Regions from separate parts of the Kitasatospora sp. NPDC049285 genome, predicted to be linked through region 1. Evidence: riboswitches for the same ligand, from Rfam matches in the RefSeq annotation. Region 1 holds a riboswitch; the other holds the start of a gene.
What was found. Region 1 has a riboswitch for glycine ahead of gcvP (aminomethyl-transferring glycine dehydrogenase). Riboswitches for the same ligand answer to the same signal wherever they lie in the genome.

Region 1 (7,678 bases):
ACCTCGGTGGTCTCGGCGTCGTCGGCCTCGACCTCGTCGGCCTCGACGGCCTCGTCCTCGACGAACTCGGCCTCATCGACCTCGTCCGCCCCGTCGGCGGCCGGACCGCGACCCAGCCGCTCCGCCTTGCGGGCGTCGGCGAGCGCGCGGGCCTCGGCCATCGCCTCGGTCTTCTTCTTGTGCGGGCCGAGAACCATGATCATGTTTCGGCCGTCCTGCTTCGGAGCGGACTCCACGAAGCCCAGCTCCTGGACGTCGTCCGCAAGCCGCTGCAGCAGTCGGAAGCCCAGCTCGGGCCGGGACTGCTCACGACCGCGGAACATGATCGTGATCTTGACCTTGTCGCCCTGCTTGAGGAACCGAACGACGTGACCCTTCTTGGTGTCATAGTCGTGCGGGTCGATCTTCGGCCGGAGCTTCATCTCCTTGATGACCGTGTGCGCCTGGTTCTTGCGCGCCTCACGGGCCTTCATCGCCGACTCGTACTTGAACTTGCCGTAGTCCATGAGCTTGCACACCGGCGGGCGGGCCGTCGCGGCCACCTCGACCAGGTCCAGGTCGTACTCCTGGGCAAGCTCCAGCGCCTTCGCGAGCGGGACGATGCCGACCTGCTCGCCGCTGGGACCGACGAGTCGCACCTCGGGGACGCGAATCCGGTCGTTGATGCGGGGCTCGGTGCTGATGGGGCCTCCTCGGTTGCACCTTCTTCGATGCGGCCGTCGGACGGCGGTCGCACGTAGTGGTTTCGACCACTGGGCGGGGCTTCATTCATGCTCCGCTGCTCCTGCCGCCTGGCAGAGGCACCGAACGCACGAAAAAAGCCCCGCACGGTACAGGCGGGGCTCCACACGTTCCGGATGTCCTCGCGGACACCACTGGCGACGGGCAATCCTCACGGGCGCCCTTCGCGGACCGTACCCGTCGGCCCTTCGGCCGATCAGGTGGGAGACTGTCGCGGTTGCCCTCTCGGGCCTCCTGAGGTGGAGCCTCCACTTGCTGGCCGGGCACCCCGAAGGGACTACCTGGCCGGTCAGTCTCGAAGCATACCAGCGTTCGGGGGCCGACCGGTATTCCGACCCCTCGCCGCCCGCCTTGTACGCTCCCTTTGTACTGCGCTTTCGCACCAGCATCCCGGAGTGACACCGTGACCAGCCAGCCCGACCACGACCACACGCCCGAGTCCGCGGCGTCCGACGAGGCGATCGGCTTCGACGACCTGACCCGCGACATCGCCGAGGTCCCGGCCGTCGAGGTGATCACCACCGTCGCCGTCCACCTGATGAGCGCCGCCGCCGTCAAGTGCGGGCTGGCCGAGGGCGGCGAGGCCGACAAGGACCTCGACGAGGCCCGCAAGCTGATCACCGCCCTGGCCGGCCTGGTCACCGCCGGGGCCCCCGAGATCTCCAACTTCCACGCCGCCCCGCTGCGCGACGGCCTGCGCTCCCTGCAGCTGGCCTTCCGCGAGGCCTCCCTCATCCCCGACGCCCCGGGCTCCGGCCCCGGCGAGAAGTTCACGGGCCCGGTCTACTCCTGACCCGCGCAGCGCTCTGCGCCCCGACAGGGGCGCGGGAAACCGCGCGAGGCGGAAGACGCCCAGCAGAAAGCCGCCCGCCGAGGGAAGTCCCCCGGCGGGCGGCTCACTTGTCGGATCAGGCGTCGTACTCGTCCAGCGGCGGGCACGAGCAGACCAGGTTCCGGTCGCCGTACGCGCCGTCGATCCGCCGCACCGCCGGCCAGTACTTGTCCGCCGGGTTCACGCCCGCCGGGAAGACCGCGGTCTCCCGCGAGTACGCGTGCTCCCACTCGCCCGCCAGCATCGACGCGGTGTGCGGGGCGTTGCGCAGCGGGTTGTCGTCGGCCGGCCACACGCCCGCGCCGACCTGCTCGATCTCGCCGCGGATCGCGATCATCGCCTCGCAGAACCGGTCGATCTCGTGCAGGTCCTCGGACTCGGTGGGCTCGATCATCAGCGTGCCGGCCACCGGGAACGACATGGTCGGCGCGTGGAAGCCGTAGTCGATCAGGCGCTTGGCGATGTCGTCGACGCTGACGCCGGTCTCCTTGCTGAGCGGGCGCAGGTCGATGATGCACTCGTGCGCGACCAGCCCGCCGGGGCCGGTGTACAGCACGGGGTAGTGCGGGGCGAGCCGCTTGGCGATGTAGTTGGCGTTCAGCACGGCCACCTGGGTGGCGCGCTTGAGGCCCTCGCCGCCCATCAGCCGGACGTACGCCCAGGAGATCGGCAGGATCGCCGCGGAGCCCCACGGCGCGGCCGAGATCGGGCCGACACCGGTCGCGGGGCCGGCCTCGGCCTGCAGCGGGTGGTTGGGCAGGTACGGCGCGAGGTGCGAGCGCACCGCGACCGGGCCGACGCCGGGGCCGCCGCCGCCGTGCGGGATGCAGAAGGTCTTGTGCAGGTTCAGGTGCGAGACGTCCGCGCCGAACTTGCCCGGCTTGGCGAGGCCGACCAGCGCGTTCAGGTTGGCGCCGTCGACGTACACCTGGCCGCCGGCCTCGTGGACGAGCGCGCAGATGTCGGTGATCTGGGTCTCGAACACGCCGTGGGTGGACGGGTAGGTGACCATCAGCACGGACAGCTGGTCGCGGTGCAGCGCGATCTTGGCCTTGAGGTCCTCGACGTCCACGTCGCCGTCGGCGAGCGTCTTGACGACCACGACCCGCATGCCGGCCATCGCCGCGGAGGCCGCGTTGGTGCCGTGCGCGGAGGACGGGATCAGGCACACGTCGCGCTGGAGGTCGCCGTTGGCCCGGTGGTAGGCGCGCACCGCGAGCAGACCGGCGAGCTCGCCCTGCGAGCCGGCGTTCGGCTGGATCGAGACGGCGTCGTAGCCGGTGACCTCGACCAGCTGCTGCTCCAGCTCGCGGATCAGGGTCAGGTAGCCGGCGGCCTGCTCGACCGGGGCGAACGGGTGCAGCTGGCCGAACTCGGGCCAGGTGACCGGCTCCATCTCGGTGGTCGCGTTGAGCTTCATGGTGCAGGAGCCAAGCGGGATCATGCCGCGGTCGAGCGCGTAGTCGCGGTCGGAGAGCCGGCGCAGGTAGCGCAGCATGGCGGTCTCCGAGCGGTGGCTGTGGAAGACCGGGTGGGTGAGGTACTCGTCCTCGCGCAGCAGCGCGGCGGGCAGCGCCTCGGCGTCCTCGGCCACGGCGGCCTCGATGCCGAACGCGCCGAACACGGCGGCCAGGTGCTCGCGGGTGGTGGTCTCGTCGCAGGAGACCGACACCCGGTCCGCGTCGACCCGGTGCACGTTGACGCCCTGCGCCAGCGCGGCGGCGGCCACGGCGTCCGCCCGGCCCGGCACGACGGCCGTGACGGTGTCGAAGAACGCGTCGTGGGCGAGCTGCACGCCGCCCGCGCGCAGGCCGGCCGCGAGGGCGGCGGCGTAGCGGTGGGTGCGGCGGGCGATCGCGGCGAGGCCGTCGGGGCCGTGGTAGACGGCGTACATGGAGGCCATCACCGCGAGCAGCACCTGGGCGGTGCAGATGTTGGAGGTGGCCTTCTCGCGGCGGATGTGCTGCTCGCGGGTCTGCAGGGCCAGCCGGTAGGCGCGGTGGCCGTCGGCGTCGACGGAGACGCCGACCAGGCGGCCGGGCAGGTTGCGGGCGTACTCGGCGCGCACCGCGAGGTAGCCGGCGTGCGGGCCGCCGAAGCCCATCGGGACGCCGAAGCGCTGCGAGGTGCCGCAGGCGATGTCGGCACCGAGCTCGCCGGGCGAGCGCAGCAGGGTGAGGGCGAGCAGGTCGGCGGCGACGGCGACGATCGCGCCGAGGCCGTGGGCCTGGTCGATGACCGGCTTGATCGCGCGCACCGCGCCGGAGGCGCCCGGGTACTGCAGCAGCACGCCGAAGACGCCGCGCTCGGCGATCTCGGCGGGGATGCCCTCGGACAGGTCGGCGACGACGACCTCGACGCCGGTCGGCTCGGCGCGGGTCTCGATGACGGCGACGGTCTGCGGCAGGGTGTCGGCGTCGACCAGGAAGACACCGCCCTTGACCTTGGTGACGCGCCGGGCGAGGGCCATCGCCTCGGCGGCGGCGGTGCCCTCGTCGAGCAGCGAGGAGCCGGAGGTGGCCAGGCCGGTGAGGTCGGCGACCATGGTCTGGAAGTTGAGCAGCGCCTCCAGGCGGCCCTGCGAGATCTCCGGCTGGTACGGCGTGTAGGCGGTGTACCAGGCCGGGTTCTCCAGCACGTTGCGCAGGATGACCGGCGGGGTGAAGGTGCCGTAGTAGCCGAGGCCGATCATCGAGGTGAGGACCTGGTTGCGGCCGGCCAGCTCGCGCAGTTCGGCGAGCACCTGGGCCTCGCTGCGGCCCTCCGGCAGGCCGAGCGCGGTGAGGCTGCGGATGGCGGCGGGGACGGCGGCGTCCGACAGCTCGTCCAGGGAGGCGAACCCGACGTGGGCCAGCATCTTTTCCTGGGCGTCGGCGTCGGGACCGATGTGGCGCTGCTCGAAGGGGCTGGCCTGCTCAAGCTCACGGAGCGTCGGCTGGGCGTTCATGGGGGTCGGGCCTCCTGGTCGCGGACCGGCGGGGGTACGCACGCCGGTCGCGCCGTGGGGCGCCCGGGATGTACGAACCCGTCAGCCTCCCCCTCTGTCATCGGTACCTGAGAGCTTCGCACGGCCGCCCGTGGGGCGCGGCGTGCTTGCACCGTCGGTGAGGGTGGGTGCCGACGGCATCGGTGCCGACGGTCCTGCCCTGCTTTCCAGAGTGACCTGATCTCGCCCGGTACGGATGCCTGAGAGATTCCGGGGAGGGGTTGCTCCTTCGGCGTCCCCGCAGCCCCTCGTACGGGGCCGGGGACTCTCCCGAGCGTGCTCGGCGGTCGCCGCCCAGGTTACCAGCGCGGGCCCGGCCGATCACCGGTGCGGCCCTGTGATCTGCCCCGGACGGCGGCGTCCGGAATGCCACCGTCCGTTACGTGCCGTTTGGTGTGAAGTGGCGGGCCGGCCAGCTCCTCCTCCCGCCCCTCTGACGGACCCTCAAGGAGCAGCAGGACTGGAGGACAGCGTGCAGACCGATATCGATCCGCGCGACCTGATCGGACACAAGGCGGTCGACCGGAACGGTGACAAGATCGGCACTGTCGACGAGGTGTACCTGGACGACGCCACCGGCGAACCGGAGTGGGCGGCGGTCCGTACCGGGATCTTCGGCCGGGACGCCTTCGTCCCGCTGACCACCAGCGAGTTCGCGGGGGACGAGCTGCGCGTCCCGTACGACAAGTCGCTGATCAAGGAGTCGCCGGACTTCGGGGTGGGCCAGCACCTCTCCCCCGCCCAGGAGCTCCAGCTGTACCGCTACTACGGCCTGGACACCGTCGCCGGCACGCTCGCCGGGGAGTCCGGCTCGGCGCCGGCCGCGAAGGAGCGTCCGCGCCCGACGGCCGGCGGCGACCGGGACTTCGGCGCGCTCGCCCCGAGCGTCCCGCCCACGCCGTCTCCGACGAACGGCACGAACGGCACGAACGGCACGAGCCCCGTGAACGCGGCCCCGCCGGCTTCGGCGTCGTACGCCTCCGCGAAGAGCAGCCCGCGGCACGCCTCCGAGCAGCGGCCGGGTGCGGAGCGGGCCGCGTCGGTGGAGCCGACCGCGCCGGTGGAGATCACCTGCCGGGAGGAGCGGCTGGACATCACCACCGAGTGGCACGCGGTGGGCACCACCCGGCTGCGCAAGTACGTGACCACTGAGCCGGTCGAGCGCCGGGTGCCGGTGGTGCGCGAGCGGGTGCGGGTGGAGCGGATCCCGGTGTCGGACGCGGAGCGGGCGGGGCTGACCGAGCAGGAGATCGCCGAGGCGGTCGAGGAGGTCACGCTGCGCGAGGAGCGTCCGGTGGTGCGCAAGTACCTGGCGCCGATCGAGCGGGTGCGGCTGGTGGTGGAGCGGTACACCGAGGAGGAGGTGGTCCGCGACGAGCTGCGCCGCGAGCAGGTGGAGGTGCACGACGCGGCGGTCGGCGCGGACGGCGCGGCCCCGCACCGGACGCAGCAGCAGCCGTGGCACGCGAAGCCGCAGCAGCCGGCGGCCGCCGGGGGCGGCGTGAACGCGGTGCCGCTGTCCGGGCTGAACGGCGGCGGTCTGGAGCACGCCCGTCCGGAGCCGCTGCGCTCGGTCTGACGGCGGGTCAAGGTCCGGCCCCGGTCCGCTTCGGCGGGCCGGGGCCGGGCGCTTTGCCAAAGCTTCACTATTCGATATTTGACACAGTGAAGCATCTCCGGGATGGTTACTTCAGTTCATGCACTATCGCCATCCTGAAGAAAACTTCCCGGAGGATCCCCGTGAGTGAGGCACCACAGCCCACCGCCGCGGCCGACAAGCCCACCAGCGCCCGGGTCCTGCCCGCCCTGATCCTGGCCATGCTGGCGTTCAGTGTGGTGCAGACCGCGGTCGTCCCGATCCTGCCGGGCCTGGCCCGCGAGCTCGGCGTCTCGGGCTCGAGCATCACCTGGCTGATGACCGCCAACCTGCTGTCCGCCGCGGTCCTGACCCCGCTGCTCGGCCGCTTCGGCGACCTGCGCGGCCGCAAGCCGATGCTGCTGGTCTCGCTGGCCGGCCTGGTGCTCGGCTCCGGCCTCGCCGTCACCACCCACTCGTTCACCTGGCTCGTGGTCGCCCGCGTGCTGCAGGGCGCGGGCGGCGGCGTGCTGCCGCTGGCGATCAGCATCGTCCGCGACGAGCTGCCCAAGCAGAAGGTCACCGGCGGCGTCGCCGCGATCTCCGCCTCGATGGGCGTCGGCTCCGGCCTCGGCCTGGTCGCCACCGGCCTGCTGCTGGAGCACTGGAGCTACAAGTCGATCTTCTGGATGGGCCTGGTCTTCGGCCTGCTCGCCGTCGTGCTGGTCGTCGTCCGGGTGCCCAGCGACCCGGTGATCGACAAGGAGGGCGGCGCCGACCCGCTCGGCGCGCTCACCCTGGCCGGCTGGCTGTCCGCACTGCTGATCGCGGTCAGCCAGGGCAACCACTGGGGCTGGACCTCCAACCGCACCCTCGGTCTGTTCGCCGTCGCCGCCGTGGTCGCGCTGCTCTGGCTGCTGGTCGAGTCCAAGGTCAGCCACCCGCTGGTCGACCTGAAGATGATGTCCCGCCCCGCGGTCGCCTTCACCAACATCTCCGGCCTGCTGATCGGCTTCGGCATGTACGGCTCGTTCATGGTGATCAGCAACTTCGCCCAGACCCCGGAGAAGTTCGCCCACTACGGCTTCACCGCCACCGTGCTGCACGCCGGCATCATGCTGCTGCCGTCCGCGATCGGCTCGATGGTGGCCGCCCCGCTCGGTGCGATGCTGATCGCCCGCCGCGGCCCGCGCCTGCCGCTGGTCCTCGGCGGCCTGCTGGGCGCGGTCTCGATGGCCTACCTGGCCGTCCGCCACGGCGCCGAGTTCGACATCTACCTCTCCTCCGCGGTCTTCGGCCTCGGCGTGGGCCTGGCCTACGCGGCGATGCCCGCGTACATCAACGGCGCCGTCCCGGCCGAGCAGTCCGGCATCGCCAACGGCATGAACGCGGTGCTGCGCACCGTCGGCGGCGCCGTCGGCACCGCGGTGATGGCCGCGATCCTCACCGGGGACACCCTGAAGCTGCCGATCCCGGTGCAGCTGCCCACCGAGAACGCCTACCAGCACGCCTTCTGGGTGGCCGCCGCGATGTGCCTGGTCGC
Region 2 (7,678 bases), on a different contig from region 1:
GAAGTCCACCTCGCCGAAGGCGTCGGTGATGTAGACGTTGGTCAGGCGCGGGTTGCGCCAGTTGAGGGCCTTGTCGGCGACGATGGGCAGGTAGTAGCCGCCGTCGATCACCTTGTGGTTGATCTTCTTGTAGAAGTCGGCGGCCTTCGCCGGGTCGGTCGACGCCGCGGCCTGGTCGAACCAGCCGTTGATCTCCGGGTCGTTGATGCCGGCGTAGTTGTTGTTGCCGTTGCTGGTGATGAAGCGGCCGTCGACCAGCGGCTGCAGGTAGCCGGAGCCGGTCGGGTAGTCGGCGCCCCAGCCCATCACGATCAGGCCGTAGCCCTTGGTCTTGACGACGTCGGGCGCACCGATGACCGAGGAGATCAGCTTGCCGTCGTACTGGTCGACGGTGACGTCGATGCCGACCGCCTTGAGGGCCGTCTGCAGCGCCACCGCGGAGTTGACCTCCTTCGGCTTGTTGCCGCGGACCGCGATGGTGGTCTTGAAGCCGTCCGGCTTGCCGCAGGCCTTCAGCTCCTCCTTCGCCTTGTCCACGTTCGGCTTGCCCTTGGTGAAGCCGTACGGGTCGTAGTCGTCGGAGCCGAGGATGTTCGGGGGCAGCATCGAGCCGAACAGCGAGCCGGCCACGGAGCCGCCGCGGGCGGTCTGCAGCGCGGTGGTGTCGGCCGCGTACAGCACCGCGTTGCGGCAGTGCTGGTTGTCGAACGGGGCCACCGACGGGGCGATGGTCACGTAGCGGATGAAGCCGTTGTACGGGTCGTCGGTGTGGGCCTTCAGCGCCTGGTCCTGGAGGACCTTGACCTGGGCGGCCTGGGACAGACCGGTCTGCGCCCAGTCGAGGTCGGCGTCGCCGGAGAGCAGGCGGGCGTCCATGTCGTCGGCGTTGGTGGTGACGGTCAGCTTGACGACGTCCGGCAGCGCCTTGCGGAACGGGTCGGAGGCCGGGTCCCAGTTCTCGTTGCGGACCAGCTCGTAGCCCTTGCCCGGCTCGGCCGACTTGAACTTGTACGGGCCGGAGGAGACCGGCTTGTCACCGAACTTGGCGCCGGTGTCCAGCTTCTGCGGGACCGGGGCGGCCGAGCCCATCGCCAGCAGGTAGGGGAAGTCCGAGTTCGGCTTCGCCAGGCTGAAGATGATGGTCGAGTCGTCCGGGGTCTGCACCGACTTCAGGCCCAGCTTGTTCGGGTCGGTGTCGGTGTAGGGGCCCTTGTAGTCCTGGCCCTGGTCGAGCTCGTTGATCAGGTAGGTCGGGCCGCCGGAGATGACGTCCTGCGCGAAGACGCGCTCGATGCCGTACTTGATGTCCTTCGAGGTGATCGGCGAGCCGTCCTCGAACTTCAGGCCGGACTTCAGCTTGAAGGTGTAGGTCTTGCCGTCCGCGGAGATCTCCGGCTTGGCCGAGGCCAGGTCGGGGACGAGGTTCAGGCCGTCCTTGCCCGGCTTGCCGTCGAAGGCCAGCAGGGTGCGGGCGTAGAAGCGCTCGAAGTTCCACACCGAGGCGTAGTAGGCGCGGCCCGGGTCGAGGGAGTCGACGTCGGTGGTGGTCCACAGGTTGAGGGTGCCGCCCTTCTTGTCGGACGGGTTCACCACCTTGTCGGCCGCCGCGTTGAAGCCGGCCGCACCGGACTTGGCGCTGGCGTTGTCGCTGCCCGAGCCGCCCTTGCTGCCGCCGCAGGCCGCGGTGGTGAGGGCGAGGGTGGCCACGAGGGCGGCCGCCGCGAGCGTCCTGTTTCGCTTCATGGTTGGGGGAACCTCCAGAGTTGGGCGGGCTCAGTTGCCCTTGGGGTCGAGCGCGTCACGCAGGCCGTCACCGAAGAGGTTGAAGGCGAGCACGGTGATGAAGATGGCGAGGCCGGGAATCACCATGTAGGTGGGGTCCGCCTGGTAGATCCCGACCGCGTCCGAGAGCATCTGCCCCCAGGACGGGGTGGGCGGCCGGACACCGGCCCCGAGGAAGCTGAGCGCCGCCTCGTTCAAGATGTTGGTGGGGATGATCAGGGTCGTGTAGACCAGGATCGGGGCCACCAGGTTGGGCAGGAGTTCACGGAACAGGATGTGGGCGCGGCCGGCGCCGAGGCTGCGCGCGGCGTCCACGAACTCGCGTTCGCGCAGCGACATCGCCTGGCCTCTGACGATGCGTCCGATGTAGGGCCAGCCGAAGAAGCCGATCACCATCATCAGCACCAGCACGCGAACGGTCGTGTCACCCAGGCCGAGCACCGAGTTGGGGATCACCGACACCAGGGCGATGCTGAACAGGAGCTGCGGGAAGGCCAGCAGCACGTCCATGATCCGGCTGATCACGTTGTCGACCCAGCCGCCGAAGTAGCCGGCCATGATGCCGAGCACCACACCGAAGAGGATCGCCACCGCGGCCGCGCCGAGCGCGACGAGCAGCGAGATCTGGGCCCCGTAGAGGATGCGGGAGAACACGTCCCGGCCGAAGACGGGGTCGACACCGAGCAGGAAGTCCCCGCTGATGCCGCCGAAGGCGCCATTGGGCAGGCCGAGGTCGGGGTTGATCTGGTCCGGGTGCGGCTCGTCGACCGGGTGGCCGAACAGCGCGCTGAGCACCGGTGCGAAGACGGCCGCCAGGATCAGCAGGACCACGACGGCGCCGCCCCCGAGCGCGACCTTGTCGCGCTTCAGGCGGTCCCAGGCGATGCGCCCGGGCGATCGGCCCTCGATCTTCTTGGCAGGCTCCGGAATTGACGCGGCGTCAGGCTGCGAGCCGGCGGCCGGACCGGAGGTCTCGGTGGGTGTGGTCATGAGTCAGTTCGTTCCCCTCGCCGACGGTGGCCGGCCCACGGAGTCGCGTTTGGTGCGGAATGCAGAGCGGTTGCGGTGGTGCCGGACGCCGATGCGGCGGTGCAGAAGTGCGTGAGCAAGCAGGTCATACGGGATGAAGCCGTGTACTGCGTAATGCGGAAGTGCATGGTGCCGCCGCACGGAGGTGCGCATCGTGCGGTTCATGCTGTGGCGGCGGTGCGTTCACCTTCGTGGGGTTCGTCCTGCACTCCGCATTGCGCAGCACTCTCTGTCATGGGACGCGCCCGGCGGAAGACCCCCATCCCGAAGGATGCCTAACTGTGATCTGTCGGCATGCACATTCGTTGCGGCCGCATAACGCTCTTCACACAGGTGTTACATGTCCGTCAAGGGGCATGCTGACGTTCCCCCGCCAGTGGCGGGAAAACGCCAGGTGGTGCGGGGGGTTTCGCGCGTAGATCATGGGCTGGCAAAAAACCCCCGCCGACCTCGGTAAAGGTCGCGTCGGGGGTTTTCTGAGCGGGTGTCAGGGTATTGTCATCGGCCCGGATAGCCCGGCCACGGAGCCTGCGGCCAGGCCCCGGCGGGACCGGCCGGTGGTGGCGCTGCGTAACCAAAGCCGGTCGGGTAGGGCTGCGGGGCCGGGGCGGCTTGTCCGGCTTGCCCGGACTGCCGGTCGAAGAACGGGCGGGCGTGGGCCCACAGCCACATCGCCACCGGGTCGAACTCGTCGGCCATCATCACCGTGGACACCGCCAGCCCCTCGGGGGCGTGCGCGGCCGCCCGCTGCACCAGCGCCCGGGCCGCCTCGACGGCCGGCGCGGAGGTGTCGTACAGGTCCAGGCCGACCGCCAGGTAGGGCTCGCCGAGCACCGGCTGCACCCAGGCCCGGCGCAGCGAGCGCAGCGGCCGCACCTCGCCCGCCTGCTGCTCCAGCACGGCGAAGAACTGCGGCGCCTGCACGGACGGTTCGGAGATCCGCAGCGGCCCGGCGGGCAGCCGGTCCAGGCCGACCGCGATCCGCCGCAGGTCGGCCCAGGGCACGCCGACGCCGCCGCCGGGGCGGTGCGGGTCCAGCCAGAGTCCCCAGCGGGTGCGGTAGAGCGCGCCGGCGATCTCCAGCCCGGACACCACCTCGTGGCCGCGGCTCCAGCCGCTGGCCGCGAGCTGCCCGGGCGAGGTCACGCACGGCGCGTAGCCGTGCCCGCCGATCTCCATGTTCCCGTACTGGGCGTCCGGGCTGCCGGGGCTGCCGTGCCACAGCAGCATCCAGACCTGACCGCCGGCCAGGGCGCGCAGCAGGCCCTCGTACGCCTCCCAGCGGTCAGGCGCGACCGCTGCGAGGGCACGCTCGATCTCGCCCGGATCGCCGGCTGCTCCCGTCACGTCGTCGCCCTCTTCCGTCGTCCGCCGCCAACCGCGCTCCGGTGTGCCGGGGCAACCCTATGGGGCGGGCCCGACAGCCGTCATGCCGCCGTCCCCCGTGCGGACCCCATGATGGATGGTCAGGGTCGGACGTAGAAGGGCTGGACGCGGCCGAGCAGCCAGTCCACCACCGGGTCGGCGACCAGGTCGAGCAGCACCAGGTGGACGCCCCAGCTCGGCGGGGCGGTTCCCAGCGCCCGGCCGAGCGCCAGGTTGACCTCGGCGGGGTCGGCGGGGGCGACCGGGTCCAGCTGCACCCCGACGTACAGCAGGGTGGGCTCGCCCTCCACCCGGGCCAGGGCCCGGCGGGCGGTCAGCACGCCCGGCACGTGGGCGAGTTCGGTGGTCGCGGCGGCCAGGAAGGCGAACGGCTCCAGGTGCGGCTCGGGCTCCTTGAGCGCGACCCGGGCGCCCTCGACGACGCCCTGCGCCTCCCACTGCTCGCCGCGCGGGCCGCGGCGCAGCTCGCCGACGCCCTCCGGCGGGACCGGGATGCCCACCGGCGCCTCGGGGTTGACCGCGATGCCGATGCCCAGCGGCAGGCCGCGGGCGAACTCCCACATCGGGGCGATCGCGAACGGGAAGCCCGGGCAGTGCTGGAGGAACTGCTCCTGCGAGGAGTACACCGGGACGTAGGGCGCCCCGGCCAGTTCGAGGGTCGGCAGGTCGAGCGAGCCGCCCTGCGGGTCGGCGCCCGACGGCAGCGGGATCCACACCTGGCTGCGGGCCAGCACCTCGATCACCCGGGGCGTCGCCCCGGGGTCGCCGAGCGCGGCCGTCAACACCTGCTCCAGTTCGTTGGCCGGCCAGCCCCCGCCCTCCGGAACCTGCCCCAGCGGGAACCCCATCTCGCCCCTCCACATCCGCGGTTGCGATCAGGTTAGCGGCGCGCACGGTCCGTCCGCGGCGCGTGGCGGCGAACCCCACTCCCGCGAGGGGGCTCCGGCATGCCATGATGGCGGCGCCCAAACTTCATACCGGCCGCTCGAACCCGCGCGGGAGAGCCGGAACGACCCCTGGTCGCGACCGGCGCCGAAGGAGCAAGTCCTCCCCGGAATCTCTCAGGCCCCCCTACCGCGCGGGCGAGGCACATCTGGAAAGTGGACACGGCCGCGCCGTGCGCCCACCCACGGTGCAAGCCGCCATCCTGTTCAGGAGGCGGTGAAGCTCTCAGGTTTGACGACAGACGGGGAGATCCGCCCCAGCATGCCCGTTTCCAGATGACCGGGAGTCCTGTCGTGTCCCTCCGCCTGACCGCGCTCGACGCACTGCACCGCTCGCTCGGCGCCACCATGACCGACTTCGCGGGCTGGGACATGCCGCTGCGCTACGGCAGCGAGCGCGAGGAGCACCTCGCCGTCCGCACCAAGGCCGGTCTCTTCGACCTCTCGCACATGGGCGAGATCACCGTGTCCGGCCCGCAGGCCGGCGAGCTGCTCGACCACGCCCTGGTCGGCTTCATCTCCGCGCTCGGCGTGCTGCGCGCCCGCTACACCATGATCTGCCGCGAGGACGGCGGCATCCTGGACGACCTGATCGTCTACCGGACCGCCGAGAACGAGTACCTGGTGGTCGCCAACGCCTCCAACGCCCAGGTGGTGCTGGACGCGCTGACCGAGCGCGCCGAGGGCTTCGACGCGACCGTCCGCGACGACCGCGACGCCTACGCGCTGCTCGCCGTCCAGGGCCCGGAGGCGAACGGCATCCTCGCCTCGGTCACCGACGCCGACCTGCCCGGCCTGAAGTACTACGCCCTGCTGCCCGCCACCGTGGCCGGCAAGGACGTCTGGCTGGCCCGCACCGGCTACACCGGCGAGGACGGCTTCGAGATCTTCTGCGCCCCCGCCGACGCCGAGCACCTGTGGACCGCCCTCACCGAGGCCGGCGCCGACAAGGGCCTGATCCCGTGCGGCCTGTCCTGCCGCGACACGCTGCGCCTGGAGGCCGGCATGCCGCTGTACGGGCACGAGCTGTCCACCGAGCTGACCCCGTTCGACGCGGGCCTCGGCCGGGTGGTGCGGTTCGACAAGACCACCAACGGCGGCGCGTTCGTCGGCCGCAAGGCGCTGGAGGAGGCCGCCGCCCAGGCCGAGGCCAACCCCCCGCGCAAGCTGGTCGGCCTGGTCTCCGAGGGCAAGCGGGTGCCGCGCGCCGAGTACACCGTGGTGGACGCCGAGGGCGCCCCGATCGGCCGGATCACCTCGGGCTCGCCGTCGCCGACCCTCGGCAAGCCGATCGCCATCGCGTACGTGGACGCCGCGCACGCCGAGCCGGGCGGCACCGTCGCGGTGGACGTCCGCGGCAAGGCCGAGCCGGTCCAGGTCGTCGCGCTGCCGTTCTACAAGCGCGCCCGCTGACGTCCCGTCAGCCCCGCACACCCTTCCAGCAGACCTTTTCCCGTCCGTCCGCCCAGCGGACGGCTGCGCCCTCCCCTCACGCGATCCTGGAGAATGACGTCATGAGCAACCCCACGCACCTGCAGTACACCAAGGAGCACGAGTGGCTGACCGCCGCCGTGGACGGGGTGTCGACGGTCGGCATCACCGCGCACGCGGCCGACGCCCTCGGCGACATCGTGTACGTCCAGCTCCCCGCGGTGGGCGACACCGTGACCGCGGGTGAGACCTGTGGCGAGCTCGAGTCCACCAAGTCGGTCAGCGACCTCTTCTCCCCCGCCACCGGCGAGGTCACCGAGGTCAACCAGGCGGTCATCGACGAGCCGGCCCTGGTCAACTCGGAGCCCTTCGAGGGCGGTTGGCTGTTCAAGGTCCGAGTCGAGGCCACCGACGAGCTGCTCGACGCCGACGGCTACTCCGCCTTCACCGGCGCCTGACCGGGAGTCCCCCATGACGGTTCTCAACCAGTCCCTGCACGCGCTCGACCCGGAGATCGCCGCCGCGGTCGACGCCGAGCTGCACCGCCAGCAGACCACCCTGGAAATGATCGCCTCCGAGAACTTCGCCCCCGTGGCGGTCATGGAGGCCCAGGGCTCGGTGCTCACCAACAAGTACGCCGAGGGCTACCCGGGCCGCCGCTACTACGGCGGCTGCGAGTACGTCGACGTGGTCGAGCAGATCGCCATCGACCGGATCAAGGAGCTGTTCGGCGCCGAGCACGCCAACGTGCAGCCGCACTCCGGCGCGCAGGCGAACGCCGCGGCGATGTTCGCGCTGATCCAGCCGGGTGACACCATCCTGGGCCTGAACCTGGCCCACGGCGGTCACCTGACCCACGGCATGAAGATCAACTTCTCCGGCAAGCTCTACAACGTGGTCGCGTACCACGTGGACGAGAAGACCGGCCAGGTCGACATGGCCGAGGTCGAGCGCCTCGCCAAGGAGCACCAGCCGAAGCTGATCATCGCCGGCTGGTCCGCCTACCCCCGCCAGCTGGACTTCGCCGCCTTCCGCCGCGTGGCGGACGAGGTCGGCGCCCTGCTGATGGTCGACATGGCGCACTTCGCCGGCCTGGTCGCCGCGGG

Region 2: it holds a riboswitch for glycine, as region 1 does, so the genes downstream of both, gcvT (glycine cleavage system aminomethyltransferase GcvT) here and gcvP (aminomethyl-transferring glycine dehydrogenase) in region 1, are expected to answer to the same signal.

What each region holds. Positions count from the first base shown of each region.
Region 1 is NZ_JBFAQR010000016.1:11,729-19,406, reverse strand. Features, by position in the region: gene infC (translation initiation factor IF-3) at 1-683, opposite strand, end outside; gene AB0K51_RS13465 (DUF1844 domain-containing protein) at 1,145-1,534, shown strand; gene gcvP (aminomethyl-transferring glycine dehydrogenase) at 1,650-4,520, opposite strand; glycine riboswitch at 4,738-4,842, opposite strand; gene AB0K51_RS13455 (PRC and DUF2382 domain-containing protein) at 5,032-6,138, shown strand; gene AB0K51_RS13450 (MFS transporter) at 6,300-7,678, shown strand, end outside.
Region 2 is NZ_JBFAQR010000005.1:146,661-154,338, forward strand. Features, by position in the region: gene AB0K51_RS05880 (ABC transporter substrate-binding protein) at 1-1,743, opposite strand, end outside; gene AB0K51_RS05885 (ABC transporter permease) at 1,774-2,772, opposite strand; gene AB0K51_RS05890 (enhanced serine sensitivity protein SseB C-terminal domain-containing protein) at 3,310-4,158, opposite strand; gene AB0K51_RS05895 (enhanced serine sensitivity protein SseB) at 4,278-5,045, opposite strand; glycine riboswitch at 5,184-5,284, shown strand; gene gcvT (glycine cleavage system aminomethyltransferase GcvT) at 5,418-6,554, shown strand; gene gcvH (glycine cleavage system protein GcvH) at 6,656-7,030, shown strand; gene glyA (serine hydroxymethyltransferase) at 7,044-7,678, shown strand, end outside.